Regions from separate parts of the Serratia sp. NA_112.1 genome, predicted to be linked through region 2. Evidence: predicted binding sites of a transcription regulator. Region 2 holds the regulator's gene; each other region holds the start of a gene.

Region 1 (8,076 bases), on a different contig from region 2:
TTGGGCGGCGCAGCATTGGGCGGCATCATCGGTCACCAGACCAGCCGCTGATCCCACCAGCAAAAATATCCTTCTCAGATCGGTTATTATCTTAAAAATAACCGATCTGAAATGTACACCACTCCATTATTTTACCCATGCCCAATAATTAATATTATCAACATAATTTGAACCCAATAAAATATACTCCACTGATAAAAAAACCTGATACCACCACCACTCCCCTTCGCTTCCCAACGACGCCACAACGGATGTTACTGCTGTTCTTACCCGGCCATTTTTATTTCTTGACTTACATAACTTCAGGATTATAGTTTCAAAATGAAATGTGAAACAAAGTTTCGTATTTGAAACCTTACCAAATTTAAAATAATAAACACTTAACTAAAACTTGTCTCATATATAAAACCTTGCGAGAAATTCCATTATTTTGTGGCGGAATACGCTCGCTTTATTAAACGTCAGGTGTCATCAGGGGAAAGTCATGCGCAAAGTCTTTATCGCATTTTTACTATTTTCACCAATTAGTTACGCCAACACCCTCACGCCAGCCAGTGAGAAGCCTGTCACGAAACCTGAGGTAAAAAAGAGTAGTCCGGCATTCCCCCATCTGCATTGGCAAAATGAGGATAATAATAAAAACATTGATATCGGTGGTGCATTACGCGCCAACTACCGTTATGAAGACTGGGGTAGCAGTAATTACCGTAATCCCCCCCACTTGCGTTTTGATGCCTTCCGCATTGATGCCAATGGCAATTATAACGACGCCTTCTTTGATTCCGGCTTTTGGTTTCAGGACCGCCGAAAATACGCCATCGACCGTGCCTATGTCGGCTATCACCTGAGCGGGAATTCTGACCTGCAGCTCGGCGCACCTTTCAAACCCTTTGGTTTGCAGCCTTATCCCCAGTTCGGCTGGTCCTACGGCATCCCGTTTTATCTCGGTTTCGGGGTCAATAACGGGTTAGGTGCCAAATACCAATTCCATGACCATGGCTGGGCGCTGGATGCCGCCTATTTCCCCCGCATGATGCCGGCAGGCGTGCGCTATGCGCCGGAAGTGGGCAATTTCGACGATCTGAAAAATACCAACTATGGTTCGCAACATTTGCAAACCAACGAGAAGCGCGATCAGGTGAACCTGCGTCTGGCGCGTGAATTCCATCAGGGCGACTGGAACAACGAGCTCGGCGGTTCGCTGGCGGTTTCCCGGCTCTATAATCATGACACCGGGGATAATGGCACCTACTGGGCGACAGGCCTGCATGCTTTGGTGAACTACGAGCCGTGGCATCTGTCGACGCAAATTATCCGTTATTCTTATGACGCCAAAGGGCCTGAAGGAGCCAACAATTCGGTAATTTTAATGGGGGGTAATGGCCTGACGCCAGCCTATTTGATTCCGGCGCAGGCCACCACTGCGTCAATCAATCTGGCGCGTGATGTCGAAGTGGCCTGGGGAGCAGTGAAAAAACTGCGTTTTTATAACGACTACAGCGTGTTGTGGAAGGATAAGGACGGCGGTTCCGACTCTAAAATGAACACCCTTGGAGTGCAGGTCTTTGCCCTGCCGGTGATGGTGTGGGTTGATCTGACCTGGGCGCAAAACGCCAACCCCTGGGGGGGTGCCGAAAACGCCACCGGCTGGACCAGCGCCCAGTCCTCCGGCAGCAATAAATGGTATTTCCGCACTAACCTGAACATCGGCTACTACTTCTGATCCGTTCCCCCTCCATCGAGGGGGAAACATTACATTAGCCCTTAACTTGAGACACCACGTTCAACGGCTGAGCATCAGGCAGAATGTTCATGTGTTCCAGCACCTGAGCCATAATTTTGCCAAATACTGGGCCGGCCACCGAACCACCGAAGTGTTTGCCGGCTTTCGGGTTATTAACCATCACCACCAGCGCTACCTGCGGATCGCTGGCCGGTGCCACACCGGCGGTGTAGTTGATGTAACCGCCGTCGTATTTGCCATTAGGCCCCATCTTCTCTGCGGTACCGGTTTTAATCGCCAACCGGTAGCCAGGCACTGCGGCGCTGAGCCCGCTGCCACCTGGCAAAGCATCGCTTTCCATCATATGCACTACGGTTTTTACCGTATCTTCCGGCAGGATCCGTTGCCCCATTACCGGCGGCGTGACTTTGGTTATCGACAATGGCCGATAAACGCCGTAGGAACCAATAGTGGCATATTCACGCGCCATCTGTAACGGCGTGACCCGCAGACCGTAGCCAAAGGAGAAGGTAGCACGTTCGATATCCGCCCAGCGCTCACGGTGCTGAGGCAAGTAGCCGCTGCTCTCGTTACCAATCCCCAGGTCGGTCGGCAGCCCGAGACCGAAACTTTTGTAAACCGCCGGTAACACGGTAGCAGGCAGTGCCAGTGCAATATGTGAAACGGCGATGTCACTGGATTTTTGCAGTACTCCGGTAATGGTCAGTTTCGTCCAGTGGCCCACGTCCTTGATTAAATGACCATTTACCCGGTAAGGCGTGGTATCCAGCACGGTATCCGGCCTGATTAGGTGGTGCTCCAGCCCGACCATCACCACCACGGGTTTCACCGTGGAGCCGGGTTCGAAACTGTCGCTGCTGCATACGTTGCGAATATCTTTTGTCGGCGTACCTGCAAAGTTGTTTGGATTAAATGACGGGTAGCTGGCCATGCCCAGCACCTCGCCGGTATTCACCTTCACCAACACCGCACAGCCGGAGTCTGCCTGGTTGGCCACCACGCCATCACGGATCTGCGCATACAGCACGTACTGGATAAATTTGTCGATGCTCAACGTGACGTTCGGCGGAGGCACAGGATCGACATTTTTGATCACGCCAATCACCGCTCCGCTGCCATCCTTCTGGTAAACGCGCAGCCCGTTCTTGCCCTGCAGCAGGTGGTTAAAGCCCAGTTCGATGCCTTCCAACCCCTGATTATCCTGTCCGACAATACCGATCAGCCCAGCAGCATCCTGACTCATCGGATAAAAGCGGCTGAAGTCCTGCTCGGTGCTGACACCGGTCAAATGCAGCTTGCTGATATAGCTGGCATTATCATCTTCAACCTTACGTGCCAGATAAACAAAACGCTTGTGGGCATTAGTCTGAATCAGCTTCTGCACCTCGGTCAGCGGCATCTTCAGCACGTTGGCCAGGCTCTGCCAGCGTTCATTGGTGATATCGGTATGGCTATCGAGAATATGTTTGGGATCCAGCACGATATCGCGTGAAGACACGCTCACGGCCAGCGCTTCACCATTGCGGTCGGTGATCATTCCCCGGTTGGTCGGCAACACCTGGGTGCGGATCGAACGCTGATCCGCCTGGTCAGTCAGTTGCTGATGCTCCAACAGTTGTAAATAGCCCACTCGAAACGCCAGCAGGAAAAAGCAAACCAGTATCCCGGCGCAGATCCAGCCAAAGCGAAGGGTTGAATAATTTTTACCGCTTTTTTTTATTAATGGCGCCACTGTTAACCCTGCGTTTTTATTAAAGTTATGTAATGATTTCAGTCTACCCTGACGAAAATCTTTAGAAGATTGCAGTTTGTAAGAAAGTAAAAACAAACGCGTTTACTGTTGCACATCCGCGCTGTCGTTTAACCCCGGCTTAACTTCCTGTCCTTGCTCAGGCTGCGGAGCGTTGGCCGGGTCAAATATATGGTCGAGGATCGCCCGCGCCGTCGGCCCTGCTACCACACCGTCACCACCGCCGTTTTCCAGAATCAGCGCCATCGCTACCCGTGGATTTTTATAGGGGGCAAACAGCGTATAGAAGATATGATCACGCAGCCGCACCGGGATCATTTTGGCGTTATAGGTCTGATTTTCTTTCAGCCCAAACACCTGTGAAGTCCCGGACTTGGCGGCAATTTGGTACGGCGCGGTATGGAACAGCTTGTAGCCGGTCCCGTTTGGCAGGTTGGCCATACCATACATGCCGTTGCGCACAATGCCCCAATACGGCGATTTGGCATCGCCAATCTGCGCGGTCTGCTTCGGCGGTTGATAGAGGCTCACCTGGCGACCCTGGCGCAGGGAATACAGCAAATGCGGGGTTTTCACCTTGCCGTTATTGATAAGCGTAGTGAGTGCCTTCACCATCTGGATTGGCGTGGCGACCCAATATCCCTGGCCGATACCCACCGAGATAGTATCCCCCTGGTACCAGGTTTTTTTATGCACCCGCTGCTTCCATTCGCGGCTTGGTAAGACACCGCGATATTCTTCGTTAAGATCAATGCCGGTAGCCTGGCCGTAACCAAACCTGCTCAGCCAGCTATGAATGCGGTCAATGCCCATTTCATACGCCACCTGATAGAAGAAAGTATCAGCAGACTCTTCAATCGCCTTGGTCACGTTCAGCATCCCATGGCCGCTTTTCAGCCAGTCACGATAGCGGCGCTGAGTCCCCGGCAATGTCCAGGTCGGTGCGCCAAAGAAGGTGGTATTGGGGGTGATCACCCCGGCGAACAGAGCAGAAGTCGCCATGTAGGGCTTCACGGTAGATGCCGGTGGATAAAGCCCCTGGGTTACGCGGTTAATCAGTGGCAAATCGGGGTTAGCCAGCAAGGATTTATAGGCGGAATAACTGATGCCCTTCACGAAAGGATTGGGATCATAGCTGGGGCTGGAAACCATCGCCAGAATACCGCCGTCACGCGGATCCTCGACCACCACCGCCGCTCGCTGCCCCTTCAATACCGACTCGATATACTGCTGCAGCGACAGGTCGAGCGTCAGATAGATATTCTTGCCCGCCTGTGGCGGCTGCTCCTTCAGCAGGCGAATGACCCGTCCGTGGTTATCCACCTCCACTTCCTGATAGCCGGTAGTGCCGTGCAGTTCAGACTCATAATAGGCCTCAATGCCCTGTTTGCCGATATTGTGGTCGGCGGCGTAGTTCTCACTAAGACCGGCTTTATCCAGCCGCTTCAAATCAGCGTCATTGATTTTCGATACGTAACCCACCACATGAGCCAACTCGGCACCGTACGGATATTCCCGTTGCTGATAGGTATCGATGGTTACCCCATCAAAGCGGTACTGATTGACCGCAAAGCGCGCCACCTCAGTCTCGGTCAGTCCGCTTTTCAGCGTCACCGGCTTGTAGCGACCGTTATGGTGCATATCATCTCGAAAGGCAGTGATGTCTTCGGGGCTAAGATCGACAATCGGCGTCAGCTGTTGCAGCAACGCGGTCATGTTTTCGATTTTGCTGGGGACGACCTGAAGTTGGTAAAGCGTAATATTACGCACTAATGGGATGCCGTTGCGGTCGAAGATCAACCCACGACTCGGGGCAATCGGCACCATTTTAATGTCGTTCTGATTGGAGCGAGTTTGGTAGAACCCATGCTGTTTGACCTGCAATCGATACAGGTTGGCGACCAGCACGCCAAAACAGGCGACGACCAGCACCATGGCCACGCCGGCACGGCGAATGAACAGCATTTCCTCTGCGGAATGATCACGAATTTTATCTTTTAATCGGGCCATGCGTGGCGAGTTACCTGTCAGACGTCACAATTTCCCAAGATAAATCAGGGTCGTGAAAAGTCGGCAAGCATAGCGTTATTGGCAAAGTCTCCCCATGAAAAGGTTGCTAATGAAATGGCATAAATGTTTCAGCATGTTGGAATGTTACCAAATGCCGATTTTTCTGCCGCTCAGGGATTGAGACGTAATTTATGCCAGTGCTACAATGTGACGCAGATCACACTAATTAATTTTTGCCCGCACAGCCCCCACCGGTTGCGGATTTTTCCAAGGACCATGTTCGATGAGTGCCATTGCCACAGGTTTTATCATGATGCGCTGGGAATTACTGAGCGCCGTTATGATGTTTATGTCCAGCCAGCTAAACGTCGTTTGCCGTAAGACCAGCCGCAACGGCATGGCATTTATGTTCAGCAGCCTGGGGCTGTTCACCACCTGCTGGTTCGTCATGGGCCTGATGGGCATCAGTTTCAGCCAGGAAGGTTTTACGCAGTTCTGGTCACACGCCTGGGATATTTATGTCGAAGTGGCCAGCAACACCCCCACCAACTGGCCACTGCCGTAAATACCGCTGCCCGGCAGTTGAACTCAACCGCCGGGCCAGAAAGAACTACCGCTATGCCACCTTATGGCAATGCACCGCCGCGAACCCTTAATTTCAATTCTATGACCAGGCTTGCGAAACCAGTGCAAAAGTCTGTGCAAGATGACAATCCTGTCTTTGAGGTGTGCCACGAACCATGATGGTGGGCGTATCAATACAGGGTAAACCCCGTCCAATCAGCCATTCGCCAAGACCGGTATCCAGCGGTGTATCTACCCGTACAAACTGACCGCTGCAAGGCTGGCACAAGGCATCAATCAGGGCAATGGCCCCGGTAAGCTCAGATGCAACCACCGGGCCGATCACACTGCCATAACCAAAACGACGTCGCAGGGCAAAACCCACAGCAATACCCTGTCGTTCCAGCACCAACACCTGCTCGGCATTTGCCAACAATGCTACCCACAACGGCTGACGCTGCAGGCCACTGGCGGCAAAATCCAGCTCAGTCAGTAAGGCAATGTCCGCTGGCAATGCCGGGCGCAGGGTTAAAGCTGGCGGCAAAGGCTCGGTATTGCGCATTGGCAGCTCCCGGCATTGATGTTGCGCCAAGGGCCCCAGATCGATAAACCCCAACTGCCGATACAGCGGTTTTCCTTGATCGCTAGCCACCAGGTGAAGCTGATAATCGCCCAGGGGTGTCATCAGTCGCTGCATCATCGCCCTGGCAATACCTTGCCCACGATGCTGCTCGGCAACAATCACCAACCCCAGCGTGGCACGTTGTTCACCCCACAACCAACGCAGCGCACAACCCACCACCTTATCTTCGGCCTCGGCTATCACACCGGCCCCCAATGACCACGCCAGTTGCCAATCTTCCCCTCGATGAGGCCACTGCGCCTGCTGCGACAGCTCGAACGCGGCCGGAAGATCCTTTTCAAGCATTGGGCGTAGCTTTATGCTCGGTTTTGCCTGGGGCACCTTTATCTCCTGATTCAAATACCGTGAATGTAATACGCCAAACGGCTACCGCGTCATCTATTCCCTCGAAGATTCTCTGGGGAGAACGTTGATTAACGATTAATCACGCAACCAAGGGGTAAAGGTCACGCCGATCAACAGCCCTTCCGGGCTGAGCAAGCGGGTGACGCTCTGGCCCCAGGGTTCTTCACGGTTAGCTACCAGCAGGCGATAACCGCGATCAATCAATCCCTGAGTTGCCAGTGCCATATCGGCAACGTCAAACTCCATCCAGGCCTGTGGTACCGGCAAATCGGCCGGCCATTGCTCACTGCCGAAGCAGGACTGTGCGGCCTGCGCCAACGACCACAGGGCGAAGTGTTTCACGCCCTCCAGCACACCATGTTCAGTCAGCAAATAATCGGCATTGCCGTCCATCGGCTTCAGCGGCAGCCCCAGCGCATCCGCGTAGAACGCTTTACTTTGTTCCGTTTGCTGGGTAATCGGCCCAAATCCGGCGATAAACAACACGCCCAGTCCTGCGAACTGCTGTTCCATGTTCTCTCCTGTTGGCTAACGCCCCCGACGCATTTGTGTCGGGGAAAATCCATAGGCCGCCTTAAAGCGGTTACTGAAATGGCTGGAGGAACTAAAACCGCATTCCAGCGCAATCTGCGTCAGTGGCAGCAGGCTGTGACGCAGCAGTTTTTCTGCCTGCTGCAGCCGCGCGCGCATCACAAACTGGTGTGGTGCCAGACCGGTGTCATGTTTGAACATCCGGGCAAAGTGGAACTCACTCAGCCCCGCCTGCGCCGCCAGGTCTGCCAGCAACAACGGTTGGTCTAGATGCTGCTCAATATATTCTTTCACCCGTCTGGCAACCGCTGGAGACAGGCCGCCGCGGACCTGCGGCAACGCCCATTGCAGTTGGCTGTAGCGCTGGATCAGGTGCGACATCAACAGGGTTGTGGCACTGCTGAGTGCCAGTTGGTTGCTGCGCTCCTGCCAGTTACAGTTAAGTAAAAACTGGCGATACAGCAGTGTGATCTGCGGATCCTCGCCAAA
Region 2 (8,076 bases):
ACGTTTTTACTAACGAGCCGGCGCTGCGTCTGGCCACCAAGTTGATCAACGTCACCTTTGCCGACCGGGTGTTTTTCGCCAACTCCGGCGCAGAAGCCAACGAAGCGGCCTTCAAGCTGGCTCGTCATTACGCCATTACCCGCCACAGTCCGTATAAAACCAAAATCATCGCGTTTTATAATGCTTTCCACGGTCGCACGCTATTCACCGTCTCGGTGGGTGGGCAGGCCAAGTATTCGGATGGTTTTGGGCCAAAACCGGCTGACATCGTGCACGTCCCCTTCAACGACCTGGCGGCGGTGAAAGCAGTGATGGACGACCACACCTGTGCGGTGGTGATGGAACCGATCCAGGGGGAAGGGGGCATTACCCCGGTTAACGCCGAATTCCTCAAGGGAGTACGCGAACTGTGCGACAAGCACCAGGCGCTGCTGGTGTTCGACGAAGTGCAAAGCGGCATGGGGCGCAGCGGCAAGCTGTTTGCCTATATGCATTATGGTGTGGCGCCGGACATTCTCACCACGGCCAAAGCGCTTGGCGGCGGTTTCCCGGTCAGTGCCATGCTGACCACCGAAGAGATCGCCTCGGTGATGCAGGTCGGTGCCCACGGCACCACTTACGGCGGTAATCCGCTGGCCTGTGCTGTGGCGGAAGCGGCGTTGGACGTGATCAATACGCCGGAAGTGCTGAGCGGCATTGAGTTGCGTCATGGGTTATACGTGCAGGCGTTAAAGAAAATTGGCGAGAAGTACGGTGTTTTCAGCGATATTCGCGGCATGGGCCTGCTGATTGGCGCTGAATTAACACCGCAATACCACGGCAAAGCGCGCGATTTCCTGACCGCAGCTGCCGCTCGTGGGCTGATGATCCTCAATGCCGGGCCAAATGTGATCCGCTTTGCCCCTTCGCTGGTGGTGGAAACCCAAGACATCGACCAGGGTATGGCGCTGTTTGAGCTGGCGGTGCAGGACGTGATTAACGCTTAATTTGCTATTTGCTGCATGGTTAACCGGGCGCCGTGTGGCGCCCTTATTCATCGCGCAGTTTGCGTTTCAGCCAGATGCCGTGGTGTGGGCGTTGGCTCCAGGCTAATGACGAGATGGTATGCATGACGCTCAGGTGCGAAAGAATGCGCCGCAGGTGGCGCTCCATTTCGGTCACCGGCATCTCAGGGTGCAAATCCGGCGGCTGCATAATGCTGTTGCCACTGCTCGGCCCGTCGTACTCCAGCCGTTGCTGGCAGCTTTGCAGCGCAATCTCGCAAGATTGCAGATACTCCTCCGCCAGCTTTGGCGTCAGCATATAGTGCTCGCGCGCCAGGATAGTCATTGCATTCAGATGCTCGACAATAAACTGGCTGTGCGTCACCCACAGGCGCATATCCGCCAGATAGTTCGATTCAAACCCCGGCTCCTGCATGGCCTGATTCAGCGAGGTGAATAACGCATTGTGCGCCTGATTGACCTGCATACGTGCGTAGGCCAGTGCACTGGGATCTGGCTCTTGCTCTTCCAGCAACAGACGTAATGCCTGCTGATCGTTTTCCAGCGCCTGATGGGCATTCTTGCGCAGTAATCCGCTTTGCCACTGTGGCCACAGCCAGATGGTACTGCCGAACACCAGCACGCAGCCGATCAGCGTGTCGATCAGCCGCGGCACCAGGAAATGTGTGCCGTTGAGGGCCAGCAGTTGCAGGGTGTAGACCGCCGTCACCGTAAAACCAATAACCGCCAATCCGTAGTTTTTACGTGAAACCAGATAGGCCAGCAGCGTAATCACCAGCATCACGCTCAGGGTCTCGGCTTCGGGCAGTTGTAATTGCAGCAGACCGGCGGCGATGACGAGTCCGGCCAGAGTACCGAGCGCACGGTGCTGGATGCGCACCCGGGTGGCATTGTAGCCGTTCTGGCTTACCAGCATGATAGTGAGCAGGATCCAGTAGGGTTTCGGCAGGTTGAACATCATCCCGAGGCTGCTGCCTGCCGCCAGCGTGACGCCTAATCGTGCCGCATTACGCATGGCATTGGATTTGAACGACAGATAACTGACCAGCGCCGGCCAAAACGGCAGGCGGTTTTGATTGGCCATCAGGTCACGCCGGTAGAGTGGATGCTGGGTACGCAGCAGGCGGGCGATGCGGCTGAAGTGGTAGTAGCAGAACTGCCCAACCGGATTCTCCGGGTGCTGTGCCGCCACTTTTTCCAATGCTGTCAGTTCATTGCCCATATTGAAGCGTTGCGAATGTTGGTGGTAGAGAATATCGTGCGCCACCGTGCGCAGCCGATTGGCAATTACCTGCGCATTGCGGCGGATAATGGCTTCGGCCTGGCTCTGTTCTACCAGTTTTTGCACCTCTTCCGGCAGGTGCAGGCTGACGGTGATGTGTTCCTGCAAATCCAGCGCGACCTGGAAGGTGCGTTGCAGGCGCTTTTGTTCGAGATTGCTGGCATGGGGGAGAAAATTAAGTTGTTGATACAGCAAGGTGATCAGATCCATGACCTTTTGCTGGCGCACCAGCAGGGGAGGTAATGCGGTCTGCGGGTCGGTGTGCTGGGTCAACAGCGAATATTTGGCTTCGAAGTAGTCCGCCAGTTCCAGATAGAGCTGATTAAGCGACTCGCGCATCGGCTGTTCTTTCCACAGCTTGAACCAGAACCAGGTAAACAGGCCGTACCAGGCCGTGCCCACGATATATAACACCGGCGCGTGCCAAAGCGGCACCGTACCGGCCATGCTGAGGGAGAAGATGGCGGCAACTAGCGCAGCAGGCAGCAGACGGGCGTGTAGCGGGCTTATTTCACCGTTGACACCGAGCAGCAGCGCCAGGCCGAGCATCAGTATCGGCAGCGGCAACTGCCACAACAGAGCTTGCTGCAGCAACAAACTGCTGAATGCAAACAGTGAACCGCCGACGATCAGGCGTTTAAAGAAGCGTTTATGAGGCGTGTCCAGCCCGGCGATGTTGCAGCAGGCGGGAACCAGGGAAAATAGCAGGCCGTATTGTAGTTGGCCGATCAACAGCCCGAGCAGAACCGGCAGGCACAGCACCAGCGTTTGTCGTAGTGCGTAATTAACTTCCGGATGATAAATCAGTCGGCGCCACATGATGACTAGGGGCATAAAAAAACGGCGCGAATTATCGCGCCGTTTTTTCAGTGATTAACGGGTGCCGTAAACGACAATAGTTTTGCCGTGGGCGGAGATCAGGTTTTGATCTTCCAGCATTTTCAGAATACGACCAACGGTTTCACGTGAGCAACCGACGATCTGGCCAATTTCCTGACGGGTAATTTTAATCTGCATACCATCCGGGTGGGTCATGGCATCAGGCTGTTTCGCCAGGTTCAGCAGGGTTTGCGCGATGCGGCCTGTAACGTCCAGGAAAGCAAGGTTACCCACTTTCTCAGAGGTGATCTGCAGACGGTTTGCCATCTGAGCTGACAGGCGCATCAGGATGTCCGGGTTAACCTGAATCAACTGGCGGAATTTCTTGTAGGAAATTTCAGCCACTTCACAGGCGGTTTTCGCCCTAACCCAGGCGCTACGCTCCTGACCTTCTTCAAATAATCCAAGCTCGCCGATGAAATCCCCCTGGTTAAGGTAGGACAGGATCATCTCTTTACCTTCTTCATCCTTAATCAGCACCGCGACGGAGCCTTTGACGATGTAGTAAAGCGTTTCGGCTTTTTCACCTTGGTGAATCAGCGTACTTTTGGATGGATATTTGTGGATATGGCAATGAGACAGGAACCATTCGAGAGTAGGGTCTGTTTGCGGTTTGCCGAGAACCATTCGCTGTTATCCTCTGTTGTTATCGCTGCCTTGTGTCACAGGGGTCAGAGTTCCCTGTAAAACGTGCTGTCGCCGTTGTTTTAATGGTAGCTGGCAGCAGGTTTTGAGGCGTGTCATAAATATACGCTGTCGCTCTAGCATATTAACTTGCCGGGAGAGCTGCAAGCTACATTCTGTTAACATACCGGTAAAGGAGCCTTTCCCTGGGAGTTTCCCTGAAATCAGTGTCCCGGAAAGATTTATTGCGGCTCTGTTTGTAGCACAGAGTGAGGCGGGTGTCTTGTGTTGTCTCGCTTCAGCATGATTAGCATCAGGTTCCGTTGCCAGTTTCTATGCGAAAGCGTAGTCTGATTTTAAGAAATTAACCGGAGTGACCAGCATGCAGGCAAGAGTTAAGTGGGTGGAAGGGTTGACGTTTCTGGGCGAATCCGCGTCTGGCCATCAGGTATTGATGGACGGCAACGCCGGCGATAAAGCGCCCAGTCCGATGGAAATGGTGCTGATGTCGGTGGGAGGATGCAGCGCGATAGATGTGGTGTCGATCCTGCAAAAAGGACGCAACGACGTGCGTGATTGCGAGGTGAAGCTGACCTCTGAAAGGCGCGAAGAAGCGCCACGGTTGTTTACCCATATCAACCTGCATTTCATCGTCACCGGTAAAGATTTAAGTGACAAAATTGTTGAGCGCGCGGTGAATCTTTCCGCCGAGAAGTACTGTTCGGTGTCATTGATGCTGAGCAAGGCCGCCAGCGTGACCCACAGTTTTGAGATCCGCGCGGTGTCCTGATAGATAAAGGGGCGCGGTCCGTTGCCGCGCTCCGGTAAGTTAGCCGATTTTTTTGCCTTCCAGCAGTTGCTGCACCAGCGGCGCCATAATCAACTCCATTGCCAATCCCATTTTGCCGCCCGGCACCACCAGCGTATTGATATGCGAGATAAAAGATCCCTGCAGCATCGCCAGCAGATAAGGGAAATCGATCTGATCCAGGCCGCGGAAGTGGATCACCACAAAGCTCTCGTCCAGCGAGGGGATCGCCTTGGCGGCGAACGGGTTGGAGGTATCTACCGTCGGCACCCGCTGGAAGTTGATATGGGTGCGCGAAAACTGCGGTGTGATGTAGTTGATGTAGTCTTCCATCGAACGCACCACTGAATCCATCACCGCTTCACGGGAGTGGCCACGCTCGCCGGTATCGCGAATTAACTTTTGGATCCATTCCAGGTTAACAATAGGCACCACGCCGACCAGCAAGTCGACATGCTTGGCCACGTCGTTGTGTTCGGTCACTACGCCGCCGTGCAGCCCTTCATAAAACAGCACGTCGGTCGGTGCCGGTAAGGCTTCCCACGGGGTAAAGGTCCCCGGTACCTGGTTATAGGGCACCGCTTCATCGTAGGTGTGCAGATACTTGCGTGAACGACCGGTGCCGTTGGTACCGTACTCGCTAAAGCTTTGTTGCAGCAGGCCAAAATCGTTCGCTTCGGGGCCGAAATAGCTGATATGACGGCCAAGATCGCGCGCTTTGCGGATCGCCGCGTCCATTTCCGGCCGGGTATAGCGGTGGAAACTGTCACCTTCCAGCTCCGCGGCGCGGATGTTCAACTGCTGAAAGATTTTACGGAACGCCACGCTGGTGGTGGTGGTGCCGGCACCGCTGGAGCCGGTCACTGCGATAACGGGATGTTTGGCGGACATGGTGATGGGTCACTCCGTGTTTAATGCGCAGGCGTCAGTTAAAATTTTTGGTCTGTTTGACACCTTTTCGCCAAGGGCAAAATTCCGCGCGTTGGTTTGCAATCCCTCATTGTTACCTGATTTTTTCCGTCAGTCATAGAACCGACAGTCACTAAATTTCTTCTTGCCCGGCACGGAACTGCCCGCGCGGCATGATGTTGATGGTCTCATGCAGTTCTGACCATACCAGTAGCACCTCGCCGTTTTTCAATTGGCGGCGCACGTCTTCCACTTTATGTTCCAGGGAACGTTCATGCTCACCGTAGTCGGTCCCTTCGCGCAGCACAAAGGATTCAATCAGGCTATTGAGGGTCTCGGTTTCCAGTTCTTTCCAGGGGATGATCACTTGATTGTTTCCAGGTAAGGGGCAAGCCAGGATGGAATACGGTATTCCAGCCACATATGGGGTTTTTTCAATGTACCGCCGACAAAACCGACGTGGCCGCCAAACTCGGTCAACTGATATTCAATGTTGTGCGGCAGCGTGGCGGTTTCGGGGATCACTTCGTCGGTCATAAAAGGATCGTCCTTGGCATGGATGATCAACAGCGGCGTTTGGATCGACGGCAGCAGTGGCAGGGCGCTGCAACGGCGGTAATAATCGGTGGCATCGCTAAAGCCATGGATGCGCGAGGTAATCGCATCATCAAAGTCGCGGATCCGACGCAATGCCTTGAGCTGCGGCAGCTTGAGCGGCAGGGTATCAGGATAGTGCAGCAGTTTACGGGTGGCGTTTTGTTTCAACTGGCCGAGCAGGTAGTGCTGATAAACCCGCGAGAAGCCTTGATCCATCCGCCATGAGCAAGGTTCCAGCATCAATGGCGCAGAAACCACCACCGCCGCCTGCAGCAGACTGTCGGCGCCCTGCTGTGCCAGATAACAGGCCAGCATATTGCCGCCGAGTGAGACGCCAACGGCAGCGGTGGGGGCTTCTCCGTAGGTAGTACGCAGCCACTGGAGGAAGAAGCGCGCATCTTCCGTTTCACCGGAATGATAGATGCGTTGCTTGCGGTTCGGCACGCCACTGCAACCGCGAAAATGCATTACCACCCCGAGCCAGCCCTTTTCACGCCAGGCGTTGAGTTGACCATGGGCATAGGGGCTGTAGAAACTGCCTTCCAGGCCATGGAACAGCACCACGCGCGGCTTGCCGCCGGCCTGAGCCGGATCTTCGCTCCAGGCGAGATCGACAAAGTCACCGTCGGGCAGTTCCAGCCGTTGCCAGTGGGGTTTCAACTGCACGTGGCGACGCACCAGCCGTGGTAGCAGCGTTTGCAGATGGGGATTACTGGCCCCGCTCAACGGGCGAAAGGATTCATGCATAGCTTGAATTAAATTCTTATTGGCCACTCTTGTGGGATGATTAGTGCGCTGATAGCTTCACTACCCTGAGTTAACAATAATACTGCAAAAAATGACCTGGGTGAGGAGCGCCCGCCTGATGGATGCGAGTTTATTTCTTTCGATGTTAGGTTTTCTGTGGGTTGCCGCGATCACACCTGGCCCCAACAATATGTTACTGACCACTTCCGGTGCCAACTTCGGCTTTATGCGTTCACTGTTGCTGATGATTGGCATCATGCTCGGCATGCAAAGCATTTTGCTGTTGGTGGCGTTCGGCGTCGGCAGCTTGATTCTGGTTTATCCGGCGCTGCATCTGGTGCTGAAAATTCTCGGAAGCCTGTATCTGCTGTGGCTGGCATGGAAAGTGGCTACCGCCGCTTATGAAAAACTTGAAACCGACGTGGCACCGCCCAAACCGATACGGCTGTACCAGGGTTGGCTGCTACAGTTCCTTAATCCCAAGGCCTGGTTGATGGCGCTGGGGGCGGTGGCCAGCTTCAGCCTGGCTGGTGCTCAATACAACTCCTCTATTCTGGCGATCTCACTGGGCATATTCGTGGTGAACATCATTGCCGGCGTGATTTGGCTGGGATTTGGCACGGTGATTGGCCGCCTGCTGCGCAGCAAAAAGGCCTGGATCATTTTTAACGTTTCTATGGGGTTGCTCACCGCGGCCTGTGTGTTACTCATCTGGCATTGAGGAATTGTGAATGGTGGAGAATTACTTCCATATTGCGGCCTTCACCGGTCAAGGGTTTCGTGGCAATCCGGCCGGCGTCTGCCTGCTAAAACAGCCTTTGTCGGCTGCGGAGATGCAGGCCATCGCCAATGAACTGAACCTGCCGGAAACCAGTTTTGTCTGGGACGATGGCGATATGTCGGCCATCCGTTGGTTCACGCCCCAGCGAGAAGTCGATTTGTGCGGTCACGGCACGCTGGCGGCGGCACACGTGATGTTCAGCGTGGTGAACCCGGCGCTGCAGGATATTCGTTTCCGCTCGGCGAGCGGCGACCTGTACGTCAAACGCGACGCCGAAGATGGCGAACGCATGGTCCTGGATTTCCCGTCCCGGCCACCGCAGAAGGTTGTGGAACCTGAAGGGTTGGCGGCGCTGCTGGGCGCTCATCCGCAGGAAGTGTGGCAGGCCAATGCGCTGTTGGTAGTGTTGGAAAACGAAGCGCAGGTCAGGGCATTGCAGCCGGAT
Region 3 (8,076 bases), on a different contig from region 2:
CCTCAATCATTTTTTATACCCTAAATAATTGGAGTTGCATCACAACAAAACCAACGGTTTTGTTGAACAGCGCTTGCGCTGGCCCCAACGGGGCGAGGCCTGGCCGAGTAACGCAGCCAGTGCGGGAATCCTCAGGAGCTTACTTAGGTAAGTGACTGGGGTGAGCGCACGCAGCTAACGCGGAGGCAGCTTCAAGTATGACGGGTTTAGCGAACTTCGTGTTTCAGGCTGCCGGTCAGTACACACAGCACGCCAATCAGGTCAGCATGGCGAATCGATACCTGCGCCTTCTCATAGACTTTCGGTTTGGCGTGATAGGCAATGCCCAACCCGGCAACCTGCATCATTTTTAAATCGTTGGCACCGTCACCGATAGCCACGGTTTGCTGTGGTGGAATACCCAGTTTTTCTGCCAGTGCGACCAGCGTATCGGCTTTAAACTGCGCGTCGACTATCGGTCCGAGCACTTCACCGGTCAGCTTGCCGTCGCGAATTTCCAGCTCGTTAGCCGCCACCGCCACCAGTTTCAGTTTATCGCGCAGGTACTCGGCGTAATAGGTAAAACCGCCGGAAGCGATCGCCACGTGCCAGTCCATCGCCTGCAGCTTGCGCACCAGGTTGACCAGCCCAGGCATCAGCGGCAGCTCATCGCGCACCTGCTTGAGGATATTGGCATCGGCGCCTTTCAGCGTGCCGACGCGTTGGCGCAGGCTGGCGGTGAAGTCCAGTTCCCCCCGCATCGCGCGTTCGGTGACTTCAGACACTTGCTCCCCGACGCCCGCCAGTTTGGCGATCTCGTCGATGCATTCAATTTCTATCGCCGTAGAGTCCATATCCATCACCAGCAGCCCAGGGGTGCGCAGATGAGGGATTTTGCCGAGAGGGGCCACATCCAGCCCGCTCTCCACCGCCAACAGCTTGGCACGCGCCGTCAGAGTGCCTGCCAGACGCACCACCTGATAGTCCTCAACGCACCAGGCGGTAACAATCACCATCGCCGCCCCCAGCTTGCGCTGGAAATCGGTAATACGCGTTTTGTTCAGTTCTCTGCCATATAATAGCCAACCGGTATGACCCGCCCGATAATCCAGCGGCATCACTTCGTCACCACTCAGCGAAAGGGGAAGACCCGGCCATTGAGAGATCTCTGCCGGGAGATCGCAATAGGTCAGACTATTCGACATCCTTAACTCCTGAAAAACACTGCATGATAAAACGACGCATCAAGCTATCCTATCGCCATTGCTTCTGGCAACATAAAGTGTCCCAAATGCCCAAGGAACCTGCATGGCTCGCGCTAAACTGAAATTTCGCCTGCACCGCACCGCTATTATCCTGATTTGCCTGGCTTTGCTGGTACTGTTGATGCAGGGCGCGTCCTATTTTAGCCTGAGTCATCAACTGGCGCGATCCGAACAGGTGGAAGAACTGGCGCAAACGCTGACCAAACAGGTGGCCTCCAGCCTGGCACCGCTGATGGACGACGACAGCGACGTCGATAACCAGCGCATTGACGCCATCCTCAAACAACTCACCGGGGGCAGCCGCATTCTGGACGCCAGCGTCTATCAGCTTAACGGCACATTGGTTTCCCACGCCGGTGAACAGATAAGTATACGCGATCGTTTGTCGCTCGACGGTAAACGCGCTGGCAGCTACTTCAATCATCAGTTGGTCGAGTCGATTCAGGGCAAAGACGGTCCAATCGGCTTTATCCGCATCACGCTGGACACCCACGTACTGGCGACCGAATCCAAACAGGTGGACAACACCACCAACCTGCTGCGCCTGATGATCCTGCTGGCTCTGGCCATAGGTATTATTCTGGCGCGAACCCTGCTGCAACACCGCCGCAGCCGCTGGCAGCAATCACCGTATCTTCTGACCGCCAATACGCCATTGGAGGAAGGTAACACGGTAGAAAATGACGATGATGACGAACGGCCGGATGCGAATAAAGAAGAAGAGAAGAAAATCTGATGACCACAGGCTGGTGAATAGATTGCTACAGGGGCGCAGCAGAATGCTGCGCCCGCTGGATATTACTCTTTGTCGCCCAGCAGTACAGATTCCAGTGCGATAACGATCATTTCGTTAAAGGTGGTCTGACGCTCTGCTGCGGTAGTCGCTTCGTGACGCAGGATGTGGTCAGAAACGGTACAAATGGTCAGTGCCTTACAGCCAAACTCTTCGTACAGCTCAGCCGCCACACCGTAGATACCGGCCGCTTCCATTTCCACACCCAGGATGCCGTATTTCTTCATCACCTGGAACATATCCGGATCTGGCGTGTAGAACAGGTCAGCGGAGAAGATGTTGCCTACGCGCGCCGGGATACCCTGCGCTGCCGCTGCGTCTACTGCGTTACGCACCATGTCAAAGTCGGCGATTGCCGCGTAGTCATGATCCTTGAAACGCATACGGTTCACTTTGGAATCGGTGCAAGCACCCATGCCGATCACCACGTCACGCAGTTTGACGTCGTCACGCACCGCGCCGCAGGAACCCACACGGATGATCTTCTTCACGCCGAATTCGGCAATCAGTTCGCGCGCATAAATGGAGCAGGACGGGATACCCATACCGTGACCCATTACGGAAATTTTGCGGCCTTTGTAAGTCCCGGTGAAGCCCAGCATGCCACGCACGTTGTTCACTTCCACCGCGCCTTCCAGGAAAGTTTCCGCGATGTATTTTGCACGCAGCGGATCGCCCGGCATCAGTACTACGTCAGCGAAATCACCCATTTCAGCATTAATATGCGGCGTAGCCATAATTGTCTTCCTTCAGAAATCATATTTAATAAAAACATCAAACATCTAAGCCTTGAATTTCGAGTTGCAGCTAGGCGCGTAGCAACAACGCTGCGGCTTGAAATACGGGGCTTAGAGCATGGATTTGCCATAATCCATCGGCGACACGCCAAAATAGCTGGCAACAGTCTGGCCGATGTCGGCGAAAGTTTCACGGTGACCCAGCGAGCCTGGTTTTACTTTCGGGCCGTAAATCAACACCGGAATGTGTTCGCGGGTGTGGTCGGTGCCCGGCCAGGTTGGGTCACAGCCGTGGTCAGCGGTGAAGATAATGATGTCTTCATCTTTAACCAGTTTCAGCAGTTCCGGCAGGCGGCGGTCGAACAGCTCCAGCGCGGCGGCATAGCCTGCAACGTCACGGCGGTGGCCGTAAGAGGAGTCAAAATCAACGAAGTTGGTGAACACAATGGTGTTGTCGCCGGCTTTTTCCATTTCAAGCAGGGTGGCGTCGAACAGCGCGTCGATACCGGTCGCCTTGACCTTTTTGGTGATGCCCACGTTAGCGTAAATGTCGGCGATTTTACCGATAGACACCACTTCGCCGCCCTTCTCGTCCACCAGCTTTTTCAGCACGGTTGGCGCCGGTGGCTCTACTGCCAGGTCATGACGGTTGCCGGTACGCTGGAAATTGCCCGGCTTGTCGCCCAGGAATGGACGCGCGATCACGCGGCCAATGTTATAACCGCCTTCGGTCAGTTCTTCACGGGCGATTTCACACAGCTCATACAGACGGTCCAGGCCGAAGGTCTCTTCGTGACAGGCAATCTGGAAGACCGAGTCGGCAGAGGTGTAGAAAATCGGCTTGCCGGTTTTCATGTGCTCTTCGCCCAACTGGTCAAGGATCACGGTGCCGGAAGAGTGGCAGTTGCCGAGGTAACCCGGCAGATTGGCGCGCTCAACCAGCTTGTCCAGCAGCTCCTGCGGGAAGCTGTTGTGCTCGTCGCTGAAATAGCCCCAGTCGAACAACACCGGCACGCCGGCAATTTCCCAGTGGCCTGACGGCGTATCCTTACCGGAGGAGAGTTCGCTGGCGTGAGCATAGGCGCCAATGATGTCTGCATTGCGATCCAACCCCTGCGGGAAGGTACCGGTGGACTCTTCCGCCGCTTTGCCCAGGCCCAGACGGCTCAGGTTAGGCAGGGTCAACGGGCCCTGACGGCCAACGTTGGCTTCACCGCGCGCGCAAACCTCGGCAATATGGCCCAGAGTATCGGAGCCCTGATCGCCAAATTTCGCCGCATCTTCACTTGCGCCAATACCGAATGAGTCTAGAACCATAATAAATGTGCGTTTCATCTGTACTCTCCTGCGTGTTCTCACGCTATTGCGGCTGCAAAACTGCAATCGCCCTTAATTCTCTAAATTTATACCCAATGGATTTCGAGTTGTAGCTAGGCGGCTAGCGCGTGTATCCCCAGGAGCTTACTCAAGTAAGTGACTGGGGTGCGCGCGTGCAGCCAACAACGCTACAGCTTGAAAGACGAAGGGAATCACTCTTTAGTGATGCGCTTGTAAACCACTGGCGTCGCTTCCGGCGCCTTGTCGCTCAGCACCATCGCACTGCGTACCGCTTCGGCCGCCTGCTGCCAGCTTTCTTCGTCGTTGGCATGGATCACCGCCAGCGGCTGCTGGGTATCGACTTTATCGCCCAAACGCGCCATGCCGGTCAGGCCGACGCTGTAGTCGATATTATCGGTCGCACGACGGCGACCACCGCCCAGCGATACCACCGCCATGCCCAGCGCACGGGTATCCATCGCACTGATGATACCCTGTTTTTCGGCGTAAACCGGTTTACTCAGGGTGGCGGCCGGCAGGTAGCTGTCGTAGCGCTCGACGAAATCGATCGGGCCCTGTTGCGCCGCCACCATGCGACCAAACACTTCCGCCGCTTTACCATTGTCCAGCACCGCCTGCAGCTTGGCACGCGCATCGGCATCATCTTTCGCCAGGCCGCCGGACAGCAGCATTTCCACGCACAGTGCCATCGTCACTTCCAGCAGGCGTGGGTTACGGTATTCACCGGTCAGGAAACGCACCGCTTCACGAACTTCGACCGCATTACCGGCGCTGGAAGCCAGTACCTGGTTCATGTCAGTCAGCAGTGCGGTAGTTTTGCAGCCTGCTCCGTTAGCCACACCGACAATCGCCTGTGCCAGATCGGCCGACAATGCGTAGGTTGGCATAAAGGCGCCGGAACCGACCTTCACATCCATCACTAACGCATCCAGCCCTTCGGCCAGCTTTTTCGCCAGAATCGAGGCGGTGATCAGCGGGATAGAATCCACCGTGGCGGTGATATCACGGGTCGCGTAGAAACGCTTGTCCGCCGGTGCCAGCGAACTGGTCTGGCCGATAATCGCCACGCCGACGTCCTGGATGATTTTACGGAAGGCATTGTCGTCCGGGAAAATATTAAAGCCCGGGATCGCCTCCAGCTTGTCCAGCGTACCGCCGGTATGCCCCAGGCCACGGCCGGAAATCATCGGCACATAACCACCGCAAGCCGCCACCATTGGGCCGAGCATCAGCGAAGTCACGTCGCCCACACCGCCGGTAGAATGCTTGTCGACCAACGGGCCGTTCAGCGACAGACTTTTCCAGTCCAGCACGGTGCCGGAATCACGCATCGCCATGGTGAGCGCCACGCGCTCCGGCATGGTCATGTCGTGGAAGTAGATGGTCATCGCCAGGGCTGCGATCTGCCCTTCGGAAACCACATTGTCACGGATCCCATTGATGAAAAAGCGGATTTCCGCTTCGCTCAACGGCTGACCGTCACGTTTTTTACGAATAATTTCTTGCGCCAGGAACAAGGCATCCCCCTGTTTTAGCTAATGTAGAGTGCGGGCAGGCGCCATTTCACGCCTTGCCGACGGAATCGATCAGTAACCGCTGCCAGATGGCTCGGCACCGTGGCCCAGCGTCGCCAACAGGCTGGCTAACAGGCTGGAAGCCCCGAAGCGGAAATGACGCGCGTCAGCCCAGCCCTCACCCAGAATACGATCGGCAAGTTGCAGGTAATGCAGTGCGTCTTCCGCCGTACGCACACCGCCGGCCGGCTTGAAACCCACCGTCTTGGCGACGCCCAGATCGCGGATCACCGACATCATCAGCTCGGCGCTTTCCAGCGTCGCGTTGACCGGCACTTTACCGGTTGAGGTCTTGATAAAGTCCGCGCCGGCATTGATGGCAATTTCCGAAGCCTTACGGATCAGATTGGCCTGCTTGAGCTCACCGGTTTCGATGATCACTTTCAGTAGCACGTTGGCGGCCAGACAGGCCTGCTTGCACTGTTTCACCAGCTCAAAACCGACCAGCTCATTACCGGCGATCAGTGCGCGATAAGGGAACACCACGTCCACTTCATCGGCACCGTAAGCGATAGCCGCACGGGTTTCCGCCAGCGCAATCTCGATATCATCGTTGCCATGCGGGAAGTTGGTGACGGTCGCAATGCGGATGTCTGGCGTCCCCTGCTCACGCAGGGCCTTGCGCGCCGCCGGGATAAAGCGCGGGTAAATGCAGATGGCCGCGGTATGTCCGGCCGGGCTGTTCGCCTGACGACACAGCGCGATGACTTTCTCATCGGTGTCATCATCGTTCAGCGTGGTTAAATCCATTAAGGTCAGCGCACGTTGCGCTGCTGCGGTTAATTCGGTCATAAAACTCTCCAACTGAGAACCTGAGTGTTGGCGAGCGGACTTGGTTCCTTGAAGATAGCGCTGGGGAACGGGTTCCCCCATCGGCAACTGAGATCCTTCTCACCGCACATACCCTCCGCATCGCGCAGGGTCAGTAATAGCTATTTGAACACGATCGCCTGGGGCTATTCGCTATCACAGTCACACTATATGAAATAACTCTGTAACAGACAGGAATTATATGTGAAGAACATCACAAAATAACGCGATATCGTTCACAAATTCGCTAAAGAAACGGGCAAAGACAGCGAGCACAACATCCTGTGCCCGTGCTAGAAGTATAGGCGCTGTCCTGCAATAGAGCCTGTTGCCCTATGCAGGACAGTCCGGGCTTACAGCGCCAGGAAGAACCCGGCGATGGTTGCGCTCATCAGGTTGGAGAGCGTCCCCGCTGCCACGGCTTTCAGACCGAAGCGTGCGATGTCGTGACGGCGATTCGGTGCCATGCTGCCCAGACCACCGAGCAGGATCGCCACCGATGACAGGTTGGCGAAGCCGCACAGGGCAAAGGAGATGAGCGCCTTGGTATGGGTTGAAAGCACCTGCAGCCCCTCTGCCGCCACCACGTCGTCCGGACGTAGGTAAGCGCCAAAGTTCATGTAGGCAACAAATTCATTCACGATAATTTTCTGGCCGATAAACGAGCCGGCGGTCATCGCTTCATGCCAGGGCACGCCGATCAGGAAGGCTATCGGTGAGAACACCCAGCCCAGGATCAGCTCCAGCGACAATTGCGGATAGTCGAACCAACCGCCGATACCGCCGAGAATACCGTTCAACAGAGCGATCAACGCGATAAACGCCAACAGCATTGCGCCAACGTTCAGCGCCAACTGCATACCGGAAGCTGCACCGGAAGCCGCTGCGTCGATCACGTTGGCCGGGCGGTCTTCTTCCGCGATCAACTTCGTCGCATCGTCCTTGTCGTGGGTTTTTTCGGTTTCCGGCACCATCAACTTGGCAAACAGCAGGCCACCCGGTGCGGCCATGAACGAAGCGGCAATCAAGTATTCCAGCGGTACGCCCATCTGGGCATAGCCTGCCAGCACCGAACCGGCCACCGAGGCCAGGCCGCCACACATCACGGTAAACAGTTCAGACTGGGTCATGGTGGCGATATACGGGCGCACCACCAGCGGAGCTTCGGTCTGGCCAACAAAGATATTGGCGGTAGCCGATAGTGATTCCGTCCGCGAGGTACCCAGCAATTTTTGCACGCCGCCGCCCAGCACGCGGATCACCAGCTGCATGATACCGAGGTAGTAAAGCACCGCAATCAGCGAGGAGAAGAACACGATCACCGGCAGGACGCGCAGCGCAAAAACGAAGCCGCCGCCGCCAAAGACTTCAAACATCTTGTCGGAAACCAGACCGCCGAAGATAAATGAGATCCCCTGATTACCGTAGGCAATCACGTTAGCCACGCCCGCCGACATACCGCCAAGAATGGCGCGGCCCACCGGGACATACAGCACCAGCGCACCGATGGCGACCTGAAGAACGAATGCCCAGCCAACGGTGCGGAACTTAATCGCGCGGCGGTTGCTGGAGAGCAGCAC
Region 4 (8,076 bases), on a different contig from region 2:
AGCGGTGCAAATGGGCCTGATTTACGTTAACCCTGAAGGCCCGGACGGTAACCCGGATCCGGTCGCTGCCGCCCGTGACATTCGCGAGACCTTTGCACGAATGGCGATGAATGATGAAGAAACCGTGGCGCTGATCGCCGGCGGCCATACCTTCGGCAAGACCCATGGCGCAGGCCCGGCCTCGCATGTGGGTGACGATCCGGAAAGCGCAGGCCTTGAGCTGCAGGGCCTCGGCTGGCAGAGCAGCTTCGGCACCGGTAAAGGTAAGGATGCCATCACCAGCGGCCTGGAAGTGACCTGGACCACCACGCCGACCCAGTGGAACCACGACTTCTTCAAACACCTGTTCGAATACGAGTGGGAACTGACGCAGAGCCCGGCCGGCGCACACCAGTGGGTGGCCAAAGACGTTGGCGAGACCATTCCCGATGCGTTCGACCCGGCGAAGAAACAGCGCCCAACCATGTTAACCACCGACCTGTCGCTGCGCTTCGATCCGGCATACGAGCAGATTTCGCGTCGCTTCTATGAGCATCCTGACCAGTTCGCCGATGCTTTTGCCCGTGCCTGGTATAAACTGACCCACCGCGATATGGGGCCACGCGCCCGCTATCTCGGCCCGGAAGTGCCGGCCGAAGAGCTGATTTGGCAAGATCCGATCCCGGCTGTCGATCATCAGTTGATTAACAATCAGGATATCGCCGATCTCAAAACCAGCATCCTGGCTTCCGGCCTGCCGATCTCGGTACTGGTCTCCACCGCCTGGGCTTCCGCCTCCACCTTCCGCGGTTCCGACAAGCGTGGCGGAGCCAACGGTGCGCGCATTCGTCTGGCACCGCAGAAGGACTGGGCAATCAACCAACCGGTGCAACTGGCGCAAACACTGGCCAAGCTGGAAGAAATCCAGCAGGCGTTCAATAATGCCCAGTCGGGCAACAAGCGCGTCTCGCTGGCGGATTTGATCGTGCTGGCCGGTGCCGCAGCTGTCGAACAGGCAGCAGTCAACGCCGGTCATCCGGTAAGCGTGCCCTTTACGCCGGGCCGTATGGATGCCACGCAGGAACAGACCGACGTCGACTCCTTCGCAACGATGGAACCGGTTGCCGATGGTTTCCGTAACTACCTGAAACGCCAGTTCAACATTCCGGCCGAAACCCTGCTGGTCGACAAAGCGCAGCTGCTGACGCTGACCGCTCCGGAAATGACAGTACTGGTGGGTGGGCTGAGGGTGTTAAACGCCAACGTCGGCCAGAGCCAGCATGGCGTGCTGACCCAACGGCCACAGGCGCTGAGCAACGACTTCTTCGTCAATCTGCTTGATATGGGCACCACCTGGAAAGCGGTTGGCGATGACGGCGTATTCGAAGGGCGCGACAGCCAAACCGATGCGCTTAAGTGGACGGCGACCCGCGCCGATCTGATCTTCGGTTCACATTCTCAACTGCGCGCGCTGGCGGAAGTCTATGGCAGTTCGGACGCTCAGGCGAGTTTTGTCTACGACTTTGTCGCCGCCTGGAATAAGGTGATGAACCTCGATCGTTTTGACCGGGCATAGGTTCAAACCGCAGTAAAGCCGCCCGCCCAGGGAAACCTGGGCGGGTTTTTTTATGTTTATTCTCCTGTCGTTTGCCGCTCCAGGTGCCGTAGTTCAAGTGACAGGAAATGGTGCACCAATGGTTTTTCCGGGCCGATATGGAACTGCAGCGCCTCCTGCTGTAAGTCCGCATCGGCATGCGAAACCCGCTGATGCTGGCGCAAATGCTCGGCCCAGGACTCCACCATAAACCACTCCATCACACACTGTGGATCGGCGGTATGTTCGGTCAGCCCCCAGGCGTAGGCACCGTCACGACGACGCACCCGTGACAGACGTTGCAGCGTGCGCAGAAATTGCGGGCGATCTTCCAGCCGGACACGGTATTCCACCTGGATCATCACCGGTCCACGATCGTTCTCAACCGGGGTGTTGAGCAAGGGTTCCGGCCAGTGATTGGAGGGTTGCAGGTCGGCCTCGCCTTCCGGCAGGCGAATGCGATGAAACAGCAGCGAAATCACCAGCAAGCCGATACCGCCCGCCAACAGCGTGGCAGCCACGCCGATCTCCTGAGCAATCAGCCCCCACAGCAGACTACCGGCAGCCATCGCGCCATTAAACACCATCAGGTAAATCGCCAGCCCGCGTCCGCGCACCCAGTTTGGCAGAACGCCTTGTGCTGCACCGTTCAGTGAGGTCAGCGCGATAATCCAACCGGACCCCAGCGCCAGCAGCAGTAACACCGCCAGCCACTGCGGCGGTGCAATCGACAGCAAAGCCATCACCACGGCGGTGATCACTGCCGCCAATAACACCAGACCATCGGCGTTCAGCCGCTGACGTAATCTTGGCAACAGCACTGCACCGCCGATCGCTCCCGCTCCCACTGCGCCTAGCAGAATGCCATAGAAACCGGCGGTACCGCCCAGCATCTGACGCGCGACGAGCGGCAATAGCGCCCAGACCGAACTGGAGAACACAAAGAACACCGCCGCCCGCAGCAGCACCACATGCAGCTCACGGCTGGCGCGGGCATAGCGAATACCGGCACGGAAAGCGCCAAAGAAATGCTCGGAAAGCCCGTTATCCTCCACCTTCGGCCTGCGCCACCACAGCAGGGCGGTAACCACGAACACATAACTCAGTACGTCGGCACCGTAGACCGCACCGGCACCGAAGCTGGCCAACAGCAGCCCTCCCGCCGCCGGGCCGATGGCACGGGCGATGTTTATCCCAAGCGAGTTCAGCGCCACCGCATTTCTGAGATCGGCTCGCGGTACCAGCTCGGGCACGATAGATTGCCAGGTCGGCCCCATCAGTGCCCCGCCGATACCGCCGATAAAGGTCAGAGCCAACAAATACTCGACGGTCAACGCGCCGTTTTGCGACAGCAGCAGCAAGGTGCCGCTGACGCAGGCCAGTAAGATTTGGACAAAAATAAGAAAGCGACGACGGTCAAGAATATCGGACAGCACTCCCGCCGGGATCGCCAGCAGGAATACCGGCAGCGTGGCGGCGGTCTGCATCAGCGCCACCGCCGACGGATTGGAGGACAAATCCGTAACCAGCCAGGAACTGGCGACGTCGCGCATAAAACTGCCAACGTTGCCCAGCACCGTGGCTCCCCACAACACCGCGAATACCGGGATCTTCAGCGGCGCGAAACCACCGGGTGCTGCTTTGTCCTGTGCTGATTCAGCCATCTTTATGCTCCTTGAGATCGTAAAGCGCCACCAGCAGCAACGCCCCCGCCAGTCCGATATGTTCAAAAAATCCGTTCATGCCAATAAAACGCTCCGGCGGGCTCATGTCCCAAAAACGGTTGGCCATTAGCGTGGCAGCCAGAGTGAATCCGGCCAGCGCCAATGCGCCGAGCCAGCGGTAAAAACCGGTCAGGATCAACGCCGAAGCCCCCAGTTCCAGCACCACCACCAGCCCGGCAAACAACGCCGCTGGCTGTAGACCAAAATGGGTCATTTCTGCCATGGCACCGTTAAAATCCAGTGCCTTGACCAAACCGCCCTGGATATAAGCGGCGCAAATCGCCAGCAACATCAGCCAACGAAGCAAAGGAGTATCAACAGCATGTCTGACTCGAGAAATAAAAGCGGCAGTGCTCATAGTCGGCTCCGGTTCACAGGCAAAACCCCCATCCGGGTGATGGGGTCAAGACTGGATAAACGCCAGTAAATCGGCATTGAACCGGTCGGGGTCGGTTTGTGCCAGCCCATGCGAAGCCCCCGGATAGACCTTCAATTCAGCCTGCCTGATAAGCTTAGCAGCTTTCAAAGCCGATGCAGCAATCGGCACAATCTGGTCGTCATCGCCATGCACCAGCAGCGTCGGTTTATCAATCGCCAGCAGGTCGGCGGTGTAGTCGACTTCGGAAAACTCACGCACGCAGTCGTACAACCCCTTCACCCCGCCCTGCATGCCCATCAGCCAGAAGCTATCCATCAGCCCGGCATTAGCCTTGGCCCCCTTGCGGTTGAAGCCGTAAAAAGGCACCGCCAGATCCTTGAAGAACTGAGAGCGGTTTTCTGCCGTTCCGCTGCGAATGCCGTCGAAAGCCGACATCGGCAAGCCCTCTGGGTTGGTCGGGTTCTGGAGCATCAGCGGCGGCACCGCGCCCACCAGTACCACCTTCGCCACCCGCGTGCTGCCGTGACGGCCAATATAGCGCGCCACTTCACCACCACCGGTTGAATGCCCCACCAGGATCAGATCCCGCAGATCCAACGCTTCGATCAACTCCGCCAGGTCGTCCGCATAGCGGTCCATGCTGTTGCCGTCCCAGGTTTGGTCGGAGCGGCCATGACTGCGGCGATCGTGCGCAATAACGCGGTAACCGCTTTGGCCGAAGAACAGCATTTGGTTATCCCAGGCGTCGGCGGATAGTGGCCAACCGTGAGAAAACAGGATGGGTTGCCCGCGGCCCCAATCTTTATAGAAAATGCGCGTGCCATCTTGGGTGGTCAGGATGCCCATAGGTTATCTCCCGGTGGTGGTAAGGGTAGGTCTTCCGGGTTAACAGTAAGGCAGGAGAGGAAACGGTGATAACGGAATTATTTTCGGATGATCGCGAGTTTTTTTGCTGAAGATCCCGGCGTTGTCTCAATGCACAACGCCGGGTGGCTAGGTCAGGATAGAGAGAATTTAAGCCGTGGGGAGAGGCCTGATAGTGAGCCGGCGGCCCACTATCAGAGCGCGGGAAGTTAGCGGATCTGGTGGTGTTGCAGGCGTTCGCTACGGTAAAAGTTCAGCAGACACCAGCCAAGGGCGATCAACGCCAGCGGGGCCGCGACAAAACCGATGTTGCCCATGCCCAGATACTGGCTGACCTGATTACCCAGCAGTGCGCCAGCACCGATGCCGAAGTTATACAGCCCAGAATAGATTGACATCGCCACATCGGTAGCGTCCGGAGCAAGGTTCAATACCCTGGCCTGCATCGACAGGCCAATTGCCATGATCGCCATGCCCCATACCGCGAACAACACCGTCAGGTGGTTTTCATCGCCGGAGGCCGGTAACAGCAGCAGCAGGCTCAGCATCAATAAGCCGATGGCGCCGATGAAAAAGCCCGACGGGAAGCGTTCGCTGAAGCGGCTGAACAACAGACTGCCGACGATCCCGGCGGCACCGAACAGCAACAGCATCAAGGTAGTGAAGTTTTCCGACAACCCGGCTACGGTCTGAATAAAGGGTTCGATATAGCTGTACGCGGTAAAATTCGCCGTCACCACAATGATGGTCAGCATATACAGGCTGACCAACGCCGGGCGCTTAAACAACATTGGCACGCTGGCCAGGGAGCCGGAATGCTCGCTTTTCAGCACCGGCAGCAAACGCCACAGCAGCACCAGCGCCAGCGTGGCGCAGACGGCGATACCAATAAAGGTCATGCGCCAGCCGAGAATTTGACCCACGATACGGCCCAGCGGCAAACCGAGCACCATCGCCAGCGCGGTTCCCCCGGCCAGCAGGCCCAATGCCTGTGCCTTTTTACCCGCCGGTGCGACCCGGATCGCCAATGAGGCGGTGATCGACCAGAATACCGCATGGGCCAGCGCCACACCGGCACGGGAAATCACCAGCGTGGTGAAGTTCCATGCCACGGCGGTCAGCACATGGCTGGCGATAAACAGGATAAATACCCCGATCAGCAGTTTGCGTCGCTCAATCCGGCTGGTCAGCAGCATACACACCAGCGAACTGGCGGCGACGATCCAGGCATAAATAGTGATGATCAATCCCACCTGCTCGGTCTGCATCGAGAAGCTTTGGGCGATATCACTCAGCAACCCGACCGGAATAAATTCGGTGGTATTGAAGATAAAGGCCGAGACGGCAAGTATGACCACGCGCAACCAGGCAGTTGAGCGAGAGACCTGAGTGTGTTCCATGTTAAACGGGATCCGGACGGGTGCGGGAAGTAGCCATATTTTAACCAATCGGCTGGATAAATGCGATATGCGTCACACTTTTATTAAGGTACTTTTTTCGCCAGCCTTTTGCCATCCACGGCCTGCGCACCGATTGCCGTGGTGGGATTTGATGATATTGAACTGGCCGCCTCCCCCAGTTACCAGTTGACCACTTATCGCCAGCCGATGCAGTCGTTGATTGCCGATGGCATTCATTGCCTGACGCAGGCTTTCGAGCCGGACGGCCAACGTTTGTATAACGGTGAATTAATCACCCGGCAGTCGCATATTAAACAATAATAATATCAACGGACGGCGAGAGCTTTGGTCACGTTAATTGAGGTCATATGTCAGCTATCTATGATTGGTCAGTGTTGGTATTCCGCCGCATTTACGATCGCCGCATCAGCAGTGCGCCGGTGCTCGACAGTACCCAACTGTTCCCCGACGCCCAGCGTTTTACCGCCCAGTGGCCGCAGATCCGTGATGAGGCATTGACTCTGGCGCAAGATCTGCACAATATTCCGCGATTTCACGAGATAATGAGCGAACAGGCGTCGATCTCTGCCAATGACGCACGTGACTGGCGCATGTTTATCATGCAGGCCTACGGCCAGCCGATAACCCGCAATCTCGCCCGCTGCCCATTATTGGCCAGCCTGATCGCTTCCTCCCCCGATGTGCTTTCCGCCTCGCTGTCTTTCCTGGCCCCCGGTAAACAGGTGCCGGCGCACCGTGGCCCGTTCCGTGGCATTCTGCGCGGTTATCTGGTGCTGGCAATGCCCAAGGGTGCCGATGGTCTGCCCGCCGCCGTGTTGAAAGTCGACGGGCAAGAATACCGGCTCAATGATGGGGAATTTATGCTGTGGGACGATACCTTCGAACACGAGGTGTGGAACGACAGCGATCAGGTGCGCACCGTGTTGCTGCTGGATATCCGCCGCCGCGATTTACCCACCGGGCTGCGGATGTTGTCCAACGGCATTATTGCATTGGTACGGTTGAACGTACGCTGGATCCAGCGCCAGTTCTAGGCCCCCCCCAGATAGGCTTTCCTTACCTCCTGATCGTTCAACAGCTCCGCACCGCTGCCGGTCAGGCGAATCTGGCCGTTGACCAGCACATAGCCGCGATCGGACAGTTTGAGCGCGTGGTTGGCATTCTGCTCCACCAGAAACAACGTCATACCGCCACGGGTCAGCTCCCGTAAAATACTGAAGATCTGTTTGACGATGATCGGCGCCAACCCGAGGCTCGGCTCGTCCAGTAACAACAGTTTTGGCCTGCTCATCAGCGCCCGGGCGATCGCCAGCATCTGCTGTTCACCGCCGGACATGGTCATCGCCCGCTGGTTACGCCGTTCCTTCAGGCGTGGGAACAAATCAAACATGCGCAGTAAATCCTCCGCTACATAGCGGTTGCCGACGGTAATGGTACCCATCAACAAGTTTTCCTCCACGCTCATATCCGGGAAAATACGCCGCCCCTCGGGAGCCTGAGCGATACCGCTGCTGGCAACATAATGGGTGGAACGGTGGCTGATATCTTCGCCACGAAACAGGATCTGCCCGCCGCTGATGCGCGGCTGGCCGAAGATGGACATCAGCAGCGTCGACTTACCCGCGCCGTTGGCGCCAATCAGCGCCACCGTCTCCCCTTCATTCACCTGTAGCGAGACCTGCTGCAACGCCTGTATAGGGCCATAAAACACGTCTACGTTGCGAAACTCCAACATCACATTGCTCATCCCGCCAGTTCCTCTTCGTCCGCGCCAAGGTAAGCGGCGATTACCCTATCGTTATGCTGAATTTCTTTCGGCGTGCCTTCGGCTATCACATCACCGTGATCGAGCACAATCACCCGATCGGAGATCTCCATCACCATGCCCATATCGTGTTCAATCAACAACACCGTGATACCGTGGTGCTGACGCAGAAAACGGATAATGCGGCTCAGCGTCGCCGTCTCCACCGGGTTTAGCCCGGCTGCGGGTTCGTCGAGACAGATCATCTCCGGCGTGGTGCACATTGCCCGGGCAATCTCCAGCCGCCGCTGCTGACCGTAGGACATCTCCCCCGCCAGCCGGTTGGCGCAATCCACCAGTTCCACCACTTC

What was found. The regulator CRP, encoded in region 2, controls carbon source genes, mostly activating them, when cyclic AMP is high. The targets are predictions, from matches to a motif close to ATGTGANNNNNNTCACAT.
Region 1: ACUTQ5_RS12585 (YjcB family protein) is a predicted target of CRP. The motif match lies at 5,710-5,727, and genes of this name have one in related genera.
Region 3: deoC (deoxyribose-phosphate aldolase) is a predicted target of CRP. The motif match lies at 6,699-6,716, and genes of this name have one in related genera.
Region 4: ACUTQ5_RS05225 (sugar transporter) is a predicted target of CRP. The motif match lies at 6,001-6,018, and genes of this name have one in related genera.

What each region holds. Positions count from the first base shown of each region.
Region 1 covers NZ_JBQZFO010000005.1:58,969-67,044, reverse strand. Annotated here, with positions in the region: gene osmB (osmotically-inducible lipoprotein OsmB) at 1-51, shown strand, start outside; gene ACUTQ5_RS12600 (hypothetical protein) at 485-1,723, shown strand; gene ACUTQ5_RS12595 (penicillin-binding transpeptidase domain-containing protein) at 1,758-3,476, opposite strand; gene mrdA (penicillin-binding protein 2) at 3,579-5,504, opposite strand; gene ACUTQ5_RS12585 (YjcB family protein) at 5,788-6,069, shown strand; gene ACUTQ5_RS12580 (GNAT family N-acetyltransferase) at 6,169-7,032, opposite strand; gene ACUTQ5_RS12575 (glyoxalase) at 7,132-7,569, opposite strand; gene ACUTQ5_RS12570 (helix-turn-helix domain-containing protein) at 7,585-8,076, opposite strand, start outside.
Region 2 covers NZ_JBQZFO010000018.1:17,311-25,386, forward strand. Annotated here, with positions in the region: gene argD (bifunctional acetylornithine/succinyldiaminopimelate transaminase) at 1-986, shown strand, start outside; gene ACUTQ5_RS21235 (YccS/YhfK family putative transporter) at 1,030-3,105, opposite strand; gene crp (cAMP-activated global transcriptional regulator CRP) at 3,160-3,792, opposite strand; gene ACUTQ5_RS21245 (OsmC family protein) at 4,172-4,579, shown strand; gene ACUTQ5_RS21250 (phosphoribulokinase) at 4,619-5,488, opposite strand; gene ACUTQ5_RS21255 (YheU family protein) at 5,640-5,873, opposite strand; gene ACUTQ5_RS21260 (hydrolase) at 5,870-6,850, opposite strand; gene ACUTQ5_RS21265 (LysE family translocator) at 6,969-7,571, shown strand; gene ACUTQ5_RS21270 (PhzF family phenazine biosynthesis protein) at 7,582-8,076, shown strand, end outside.
Region 3 covers NZ_JBQZFO010000004.1:212,481-220,556, reverse strand. Annotated here, with positions in the region: gene serB (phosphoserine phosphatase) at 207-1,184, opposite strand; gene ACUTQ5_RS11180 (YtjB family periplasmic protein) at 1,288-1,980, shown strand; gene deoD (purine-nucleoside phosphorylase) at 2,043-2,774, opposite strand; gene deoB (phosphopentomutase) at 2,886-4,109, opposite strand; gene deoA (thymidine phosphorylase) at 4,304-5,629, opposite strand; gene deoC (deoxyribose-phosphate aldolase) at 5,699-6,478, opposite strand; gene ACUTQ5_RS11155 (NupC/NupG family nucleoside CNT transporter) at 6,850-8,076, opposite strand, start outside.
Region 4 covers NZ_JBQZFO010000002.1:186,373-194,448, reverse strand. Annotated here, with positions in the region: gene katG (catalase/peroxidase HPI) at 1-1,555, shown strand, start outside; gene ACUTQ5_RS05240 (MFS transporter) at 1,612-3,237, opposite strand; gene ACUTQ5_RS05235 (DoxX family protein) at 3,230-3,655, opposite strand; gene ACUTQ5_RS05230 (alpha/beta fold hydrolase) at 3,701-4,522, opposite strand; gene ACUTQ5_RS05225 (sugar transporter) at 4,750-5,940, opposite strand; gene ACUTQ5_RS05220 (hypothetical protein) at 6,079-6,261, shown strand; gene ACUTQ5_RS05215 (aspartyl/asparaginyl beta-hydroxylase domain-containing protein) at 6,309-6,995, shown strand; gene ACUTQ5_RS05210 (ABC transporter ATP-binding protein) at 6,992-7,708, opposite strand; gene ACUTQ5_RS05205 (ABC transporter ATP-binding protein) at 7,705-8,076, opposite strand, start outside.